2 regions of the Ornithinimicrobium carbonis genome follow, and region 1 is predicted to be linked to the other one. Evidence: predicted binding sites of a transcription regulator. Region 1 holds the regulator's gene; the other holds the start of a gene.
What was found. The regulator LexA, encoded in region 1, represses DNA repair genes until DNA is damaged. The targets are predictions, from matches to a motif close to TCGAACANNTGTTCGA.
Positions count from the first base shown of each region.

Region 2: a site for LexA is predicted at 1,867-1,882, ahead of ACWHYA_RS06235 (HNH endonuclease signature motif containing protein). Genes of this name have one in related genera too.

Region 1 covers NZ_OZ348993.1:29,374-32,775, reverse strand. The annotation lists gene ACWHYA_RS00125 (Sir2 family NAD-dependent protein deacetylase) at 1-538, shown strand, start outside; gene ACWHYA_RS00120 (PRC-barrel domain-containing protein) at 586-1,188, shown strand; gene ACWHYA_RS00115 (PRC-barrel domain-containing protein) at 1,300-1,635, shown strand; gene lexA (transcriptional repressor LexA) at 1,768-2,523, opposite strand; gene ACWHYA_RS00105 (LysM peptidoglycan-binding domain-containing protein) at 2,759-3,151, shown strand; gene ACWHYA_RS00100 (hypothetical protein) at 3,236-3,402, opposite strand, start outside.
Region 2 covers NZ_OZ348993.1:1,399,392-1,402,793, reverse strand. The annotation lists gene ligD (non-homologous end-joining DNA ligase) at 37-1,665, shown strand; gene ACWHYA_RS06235 (HNH endonuclease signature motif containing protein) at 1,971-3,402, shown strand, end outside.

The DNA.
Region 1 (3,402 bases):
CCTCGAGCTGCACGGCAGCCTGGCCCGGGTGGTCTGCCTCGACTGCGACGAGCCGTACGAGCGCGACCAGGTGCACACCTGGCTGGCCCAGGCCAACCCCGGCTTCGGCGCGCTCGTCCACGACGGCGCCGAGGTCCGCCCCGACGGTGACATCGTCGTGTCCGAGGAGCTGGTCTCGCGGTTCCGGCCGCCCCGCTGCCTGGTCTGCGGGGGCGACGCCCTCAAGCCCGACGTCGTCTTCTTCGGCGGTTCGGTGGAGCGGGAGCTCGTCGACCGGGCGTACGAGATGGTCGCCGGGGCGGGCACCCTCCTCGTGCTCGGGTCCTCGCTGCGCGTCATGAGCGGCTACCGGTTCGTGCGCCGCGCCGCCCGCGAGGGCATCCCGGTGGCGGTCGTCACCCGCGGCGAGACCCGTGGCTGGGCGGAGACGACGGTGCAGGTGGACAGCCTGCTGCAGGACGTCCTGCCGCGGCTGCTGGACGACGTCGTCGAGGGACTCGACCTCCCTCGGGATGCGGACGGGCCCGAACCCTGGTGATATCGCCTCAGGGCCGGATCCCTGCCGGCCCGGGACGAGGAGGCGCGATGGACAGCAGCCAGGAGACGATCGCCATGCTCTACGACGCCGACGTGATGACCGTCGACGGCGACCGGCTCGGCGACGTCGGGCAGGTCTACCTGGACGACGAGACCGGCGCGCCGGCGTGGGTCTCGGTGCGCACCGGGTGGTTCGGTGCGCGGGAGAGTCTCGTCCCGCTCGTCGGTGCCCAGGTCGAGGGCGACACGGTCCGCGTCGCGCACACCCGCCAGGAGATCAAGGACGCGCCGACGGTCGACGCCGACGCCCACCTGGACGAGGTGGAGCAGGACCGGTTGTTCCGTCACTACGGCCTCGTGCTGGGCGACGGCACCGTCGCGCCCGAGGCGTCCACCGCAGGTCCGGACGGACCCCGGCCGGTCGGCCTCGCGGGGACCGGGTCGGGGCGGTCCGTCGGCGAGGAGCCGGTCGAGGAGGACCACGCCGACGGTGCCGAGCTCTCCCCGGAGCAGGCGGTGACCGGTGCGTCGGAGAACGTCGCCTACCCCAGCGGGCAGGACCGCCCCGAGGGGCCTCGCGGCGGTCCCACGAGCGGCCCCGGACGGCCAGGGAGGCTGCGGCGCCACGAGGGCAGGCCGCCGCGGTCCTGAGGGTGCGGGTCCCGGGGCCGCCTGCGGCTCCGCGGAGCAGGTGCTGGGTATGGTGCTGGGCACCCGTCGCGCATCCGCGCCGGCGGGTACGGCGGGTCGGAGGAGGCTGACGTGACCATCTCGCAGGAGCAGCTCGAGGCGCTGTACGACGCCGAGGTCGTGGACCAGGACGGCGAGAAGGTGGGCTCCCTCGGCCAGGTCTACGTCGACAACGGCACGGGGGAGGCGGCCTGGATCACCGTGCGCACCGGGTGGTTCGGCGGCCGGAAGATCTTCGTGCCCCTGTCGACGGCCGAGCTGGTCGACGGCCAGATCCGTGTCCCCTATCCCAGCGCCATGATCAAGGACGCTCCGGACATCGACATCAGCGGCCACCTCAGCGAGAACGACGAGCAGGACCTGTTCGACTACTACGCGCCGGAGGTGGGGGAGACCCCCGCGACCTGAGGCAGGGACCCGGCGCAGCTCGACAGGACCCGGACAGCACGACGCCGCCCCGGTCGAGGGGGCGGCGTCGTGGGTGGCGGTGGGACCCGTGCAGTGGCAGCGGCACGGTGGATGGAGGTGTCCCGCCGAGGGTCACACGCGGCGCAGCACCGCCGTGACCTTGCCCAGGACGACGGCGTGGTCGCCGTCGATCGGCTCGTAGGCCGGGTTGTGGGGCATGAGCCAGACCTTGTCCTTGCCCCGCTTGAAGGTCTTGACCGTGGCCTCGTTGTCCAGCATCGCGGCGACGATGTCGCCGTTGACCGCCGTCGGCTGACGGCGCACGACCACCCAGTCCCCGTCACAGATCGCGGCGTCGATCATCGAGTCCCCGACCACCTTGAGCAGGAACAGCTCTCCGTCGCCCACGATCTGGCGGGGCAGGGGGAAGACGTCCTCGACGGCCTCCTCGGCCAGGATCGGACCACCGGCCGCGATCCGGCCCACGACCGGGACGTAGGACGCCTCGGGACGGGAGTCACCGATGCCGGTCTCGTCGTAGGTACCGGCGAGGGGGCGCTCGCCGGCGTCGGACGCCACCGGGCCGCGAGCGTCGGCAGAACCGTCGGAAGGGGTGCGGCGGTAGCCGCTCTCGCTCCCGGGGACGACGACCTCGATCGCGCGCGGGCGGTGCGGGTCGCGCCGCAGGAAACCCTTGCGCTCGAGCATCTTCAGCTGGTGGGCGACGGAGCTGGGCGAGGTCAGGCCGACCGCCTCACCGATCTCGCGCAGGCTCGGGGGGTAGCCCCGGGCGTCGACGGAGTCCCGGATCACGTCGAGGACGCGTCGCTGCCGGTTGGTCAGCTGCGCCCCGCCGTCCCGGTCGGGCATCTCGTGGATCGTGGCCATGCGTCCTTCCGTCCCCGTCTCCCTCTGGCTGCCAGGGCCTGGCCGTCAGGCCAGGTCAGAGGGTGTGTCAGTGGTCGGTGTTTGAGTACCTGACATGCACACAGCGTACGGATCGAGCGGCCCCGGGGCAAACATGTGTTCGACCGGCGTGTCGACAAAGTCGTACGCGCGTGCTATCAATAGGACAGACGTCCTATCGAACGCATGTCGCAGGATGATCCCGAGGAGGACCACCATGAGCACTGCCACCGCCGAGCTGCACCCCCTGTCCGGGACGGTCGCACCGTGGACGGTCGCCCGCCCGGGTGGCCACCTGCGCCTGGTCTGCGCCGACGAGCGGCGCCCGGCCACGAGCCCCCTGCGGCTGACCCGTCGTGGTCGCCTGACGCTGACCGCCACGGCCGCCCTGGTGCTGGTCCTGGCCTTCGCCTCGCTGCTGAACGCCATCGGCCCGGCGGGCGCGAGCTCGGCCGTGACCGTCGAGCCGGGGATGACCCTGAGCCAGATCGCGGCCGAGCAGCTGCCGGAGGTCCCGCTGAGCCAGGCGATCGTGGACATCCAGCGGGCCAACCGGTTGAGCACCACCAGCGTGGCCGCAGGCCAGGAGCTGGTGATCCCCGGCCGCTGAGGCCGTCGGCGTGAGCTGAGGCTGCCGACGTGAGCTGGGGCTGCCGACGTGAGCCCGCCCGGCCGTTGCGCAGGACCGCGCTGGTCAGGAGCTGGAGCGGATGGCGTTCCAGACGACCGAGAGCTGCTCGGAGGGCATGAAGTAGCCGGTGAGGTGCGGGTCGAACATCAGGCCCGCGATCCCCGCCTGGACGTAGGCGTCGTCGGACTGGACGACCTCGGGCGGCGGCAGGGCGATCGCCCGCAGGTCCT
Region 2 (3,402 bases), 1.4 Mb from region 1:
CCGACGCCCGAGGAGGCTCTGCGCACCTATCGGAGGATGCGGGACTTCGGGAGGACGCCGGAGCCGAGCGGGGGGACCCCCGACGACCGCTCGGATCACGGCGACCGGACCGGTGACGACGAGCGACCAGGCACCGGCGACCGACCGCAGCCCGACAGACCGAGCCCCGACCCCGTCTTCGTCGTCCAGCGGCACCGGGCGACCCGCAGGCACTACGACGTCCGGCTCGAGGTCGACGGGGTGCTCGCGAGCTGGGCTGTGCCGAAGGGACCCTCGCTGGACCCCGAGGTGCGGCGGCTGGCGATCCACGTGGAGGACCACCCGATGGAGTACCTCCACTTCGAGGGCGTCATCCCGGCCGGGGAGTACGGCGGGGGCGACGTCATCGTCTGGGACACCGGCACCTGGGACTCGCACGACGAGGACCCGGCCGCGGCGATCCGCGCGGGGACGCTGCACGTGCGGCTGCACGGGGAAAGGCTGCGGGGCGAGTTCATGCTCGTGCGGACCGGCCGGCAGGAGGGGGACAAGGAGCAGTGGCTGCTTTTCCACAAGCACGACGAGCACGTCGAGGAGGGGTGGGACGCCGAGGACTTCCCCCGCTCGGTGCTCAGCGGGCGCACCAACGAGGAGGTGCGGGCGGACCCGGAGCGGGTATGGCGCAGCGACCTGCCCGCGGAGCGTGCCTCGCTGCAGGTCGGTGGGAGGGAGATCGACGGGGTGGGGGACGACGAGCTGGCGGCGCTGGACGAGCTCGGCGGGTCGGGGAGCTGGGTTGTATTCGGCCGGACGCTGCGGGTGACGAACCTCGACAAGAACCTCTTCCCCGCACGAGAGGGTGAGGAGCCCGTCACGAAGCGCGACCTGATCAGGTATGCCGCGCAGGTCGCCCCGGTCTCCTTGCCCTACCTCGCGGGACGGGCGCTCAACCTGCACCGCTTCCCGGACGGCGCGGACAGCAAGGGCTTCTGGCACAAGGAGCTGCCCGGCCACGCCCCCGACTGGCTGCCGCGGTGGGACAACCCGGAGGCCGGCCCTGGGGAGACGAGGACGTACCTGGTCGTGGATGAGGCCGCGGCGCTCGTCTGGGCGGCGAACTTCGGTGCGCTGGAGTGGCATCCGTGGACCTCGCCGACGGAGGCGCCGGACCGTCCGAGCTACGTGATGTTCGACATCGACCCGGGTGAGCAGACGACCTGGGAGCAGACGCTGGAGATCGCCCGGCTGCACCGGACCGCCCTGGACCACATGGGGATCCGGGGGTATCCGAAGGTGACCGGTCGGAGGGGGTTCCAGGTGTGGGTGCCTATCCGACGGGGCCCGAGCTTCGCGGACACACGGGCGTGGGCGGAGAAGGTGTCCAGGAGCATCGGGGCCGTCGTGCCGGAGCTGGTCAGCTGGAGCTGGTCGGTCAAGGAGCGGGGCGGGCTGGCACGGTTGGACTACACGCAGAACGCGGTGAACAAGACGCTGGTGGCGCCGTACAGCCCGAGGCCGGCGGCGGGCGCGCCGGTGTCGGCGCCGATCTCCTGGGACGAGCTGGAGGATCCTGAGCTGCGGCCGGACAGGTGGACGGTGCGGACGATCGTGGAGCGGCTGGCCGAGCGTGGGGATCTGTTCCGGAGCGTGTTGCAGGCGGGCCAGAGGCTGCCACGGGTGAGGTAGGGCGTCGCGCGCGGCAGGCGCGGTCACAGGGGCTAGACGCGGCGACACAGGGCAAGCGCAGCGGCGGGGTAGGCGCGGCGCGGGGTAGGCGCAGCGGCGGGGTCGGCGCAGCGAGGCTGAGGCACGGCGAGGCTGCTGCTGTCCACATCCGCAGGTGGAGCCTCCCCTTCATCCACAGCCCGCTTCGCTCAGTCAGGTATGTCGTACAGGTGTCCTAATATGGTCACATCGTCGGAAGGAGCGGCGGTAAGGCGCATGAGGGGGGACCGTCCTGGCGGTCCTGGTTCGGACAGAGGGGAGGGACGATGAGGCCACCGCTGGAGCTGCCGCGGCAGGAGGGGCCCGGTGAGTCCCCGCTGGAGCGGGAGCTGGAACACCTTCTCTCCTTCGCCCCAGGACCCAGGCTGGCCGGGCAGGTCGTGCGCGTGGAGGTGGGCGCACCGCACAGCGGACCGGGCTACGCAGGCCTTCTCTCCCCGGGGGACAGCGACGGTCCTTCCGGCACCGCCACCGACTCCCCCACCACCTCCACGGTCCCCACCAGCCCGTCCTCGGACACCCCGACCATCGAGGAGCCCACCGCTTCAGGGTCTGGTGATCCGGTGGAGGTGCGGTTGCGGGAGGTGTTGTCCGAGATGGGTCTGGATGCGGGGTCGGTGGCGTTGTTGTCCTCGGCGGCCACGACCCTGGCCGCGGTCCGCACCGGCCGGTCGCTGGCGCAGATCGCCCCCTCGACCACGACCCGAGCCAACCGCCCCGCCGTCGGCGCCGGCGACCCCGAGGGGAGGGGTGAGAGGGTCGATGAGGAGGAGCGCTGCACGAATGCCGACGCCGATGCCGACGCCGGCGTCCGCGGGCACGGGGCCGGCCCCGGTGCCCCCGGTGAGGGGGGTGAGACCGGGGTGGGTGTCCCCGACGCCGGGGCGGCCCGCCGCGCCGGGCAGGGCGTGCTGGACCGGATCGAGGACCTTCTGGACCTGGGCGCCCGCCTGGACGGGGCGCTGCTGGCCGCGACCGGGCAGCTGGCCACGGCCAACGCCGCCCTGCTGCTGGCGGCCAAGGGCGCCACCGACCCGGCCGAGCTGTCTCCCACCGCCCGGGAGCGGTGGGCCGCCCGGTCCCGCTCGGCCACCGCGCACGAACTGTCCGCAGCGTCCGGGTGGGGCATCGGCGAGGCCCGCGACCTGGTCGCCGTGGCCACCGCCCCGGCAGCCATCACCGGCCCCGTCCTGGACGCGCTGGGCACCGGGAGCGTCCCGTGGCGCCTGGTGCGCCGCGCCTGGCGCACCGCCCACGCCGCGGGGCTGGACGTGGCCGCCACCGCCCACCTGGCCCAGGTGATGTTCGGCACCGACCCCGACCGGGTCGCCGTCGAGCGCCTCACCCCCACCGGGACCGTGTCCACCCTGCCCTGGGGCCACCGGGCCTACCACCACGCCCTGGACCGTGAGACCGCCAAGCTCACCCGCGGCGAGGCCCCCGCCGCCCGGGCCGCCCGGGCCGGTGCCCGCGCCGCCCGTGACGCCACCGCCCGCATCGACGACGACGGCACCGCCACGGTGAGCATCACCGCGACCCCCACCCAGGCCAGCGCCCTGATCGACCGGCTGCACGCCGCCGCCCGCGCCGCCCGCCGCCACGGCGACACCCGCACCCTGGCCCAGCTGCGCGCCGACACCGCCACCGCCCTGCTGCTGCACGGCACCCTGCCCCTGCCCGACACCCCCACCGACCCCG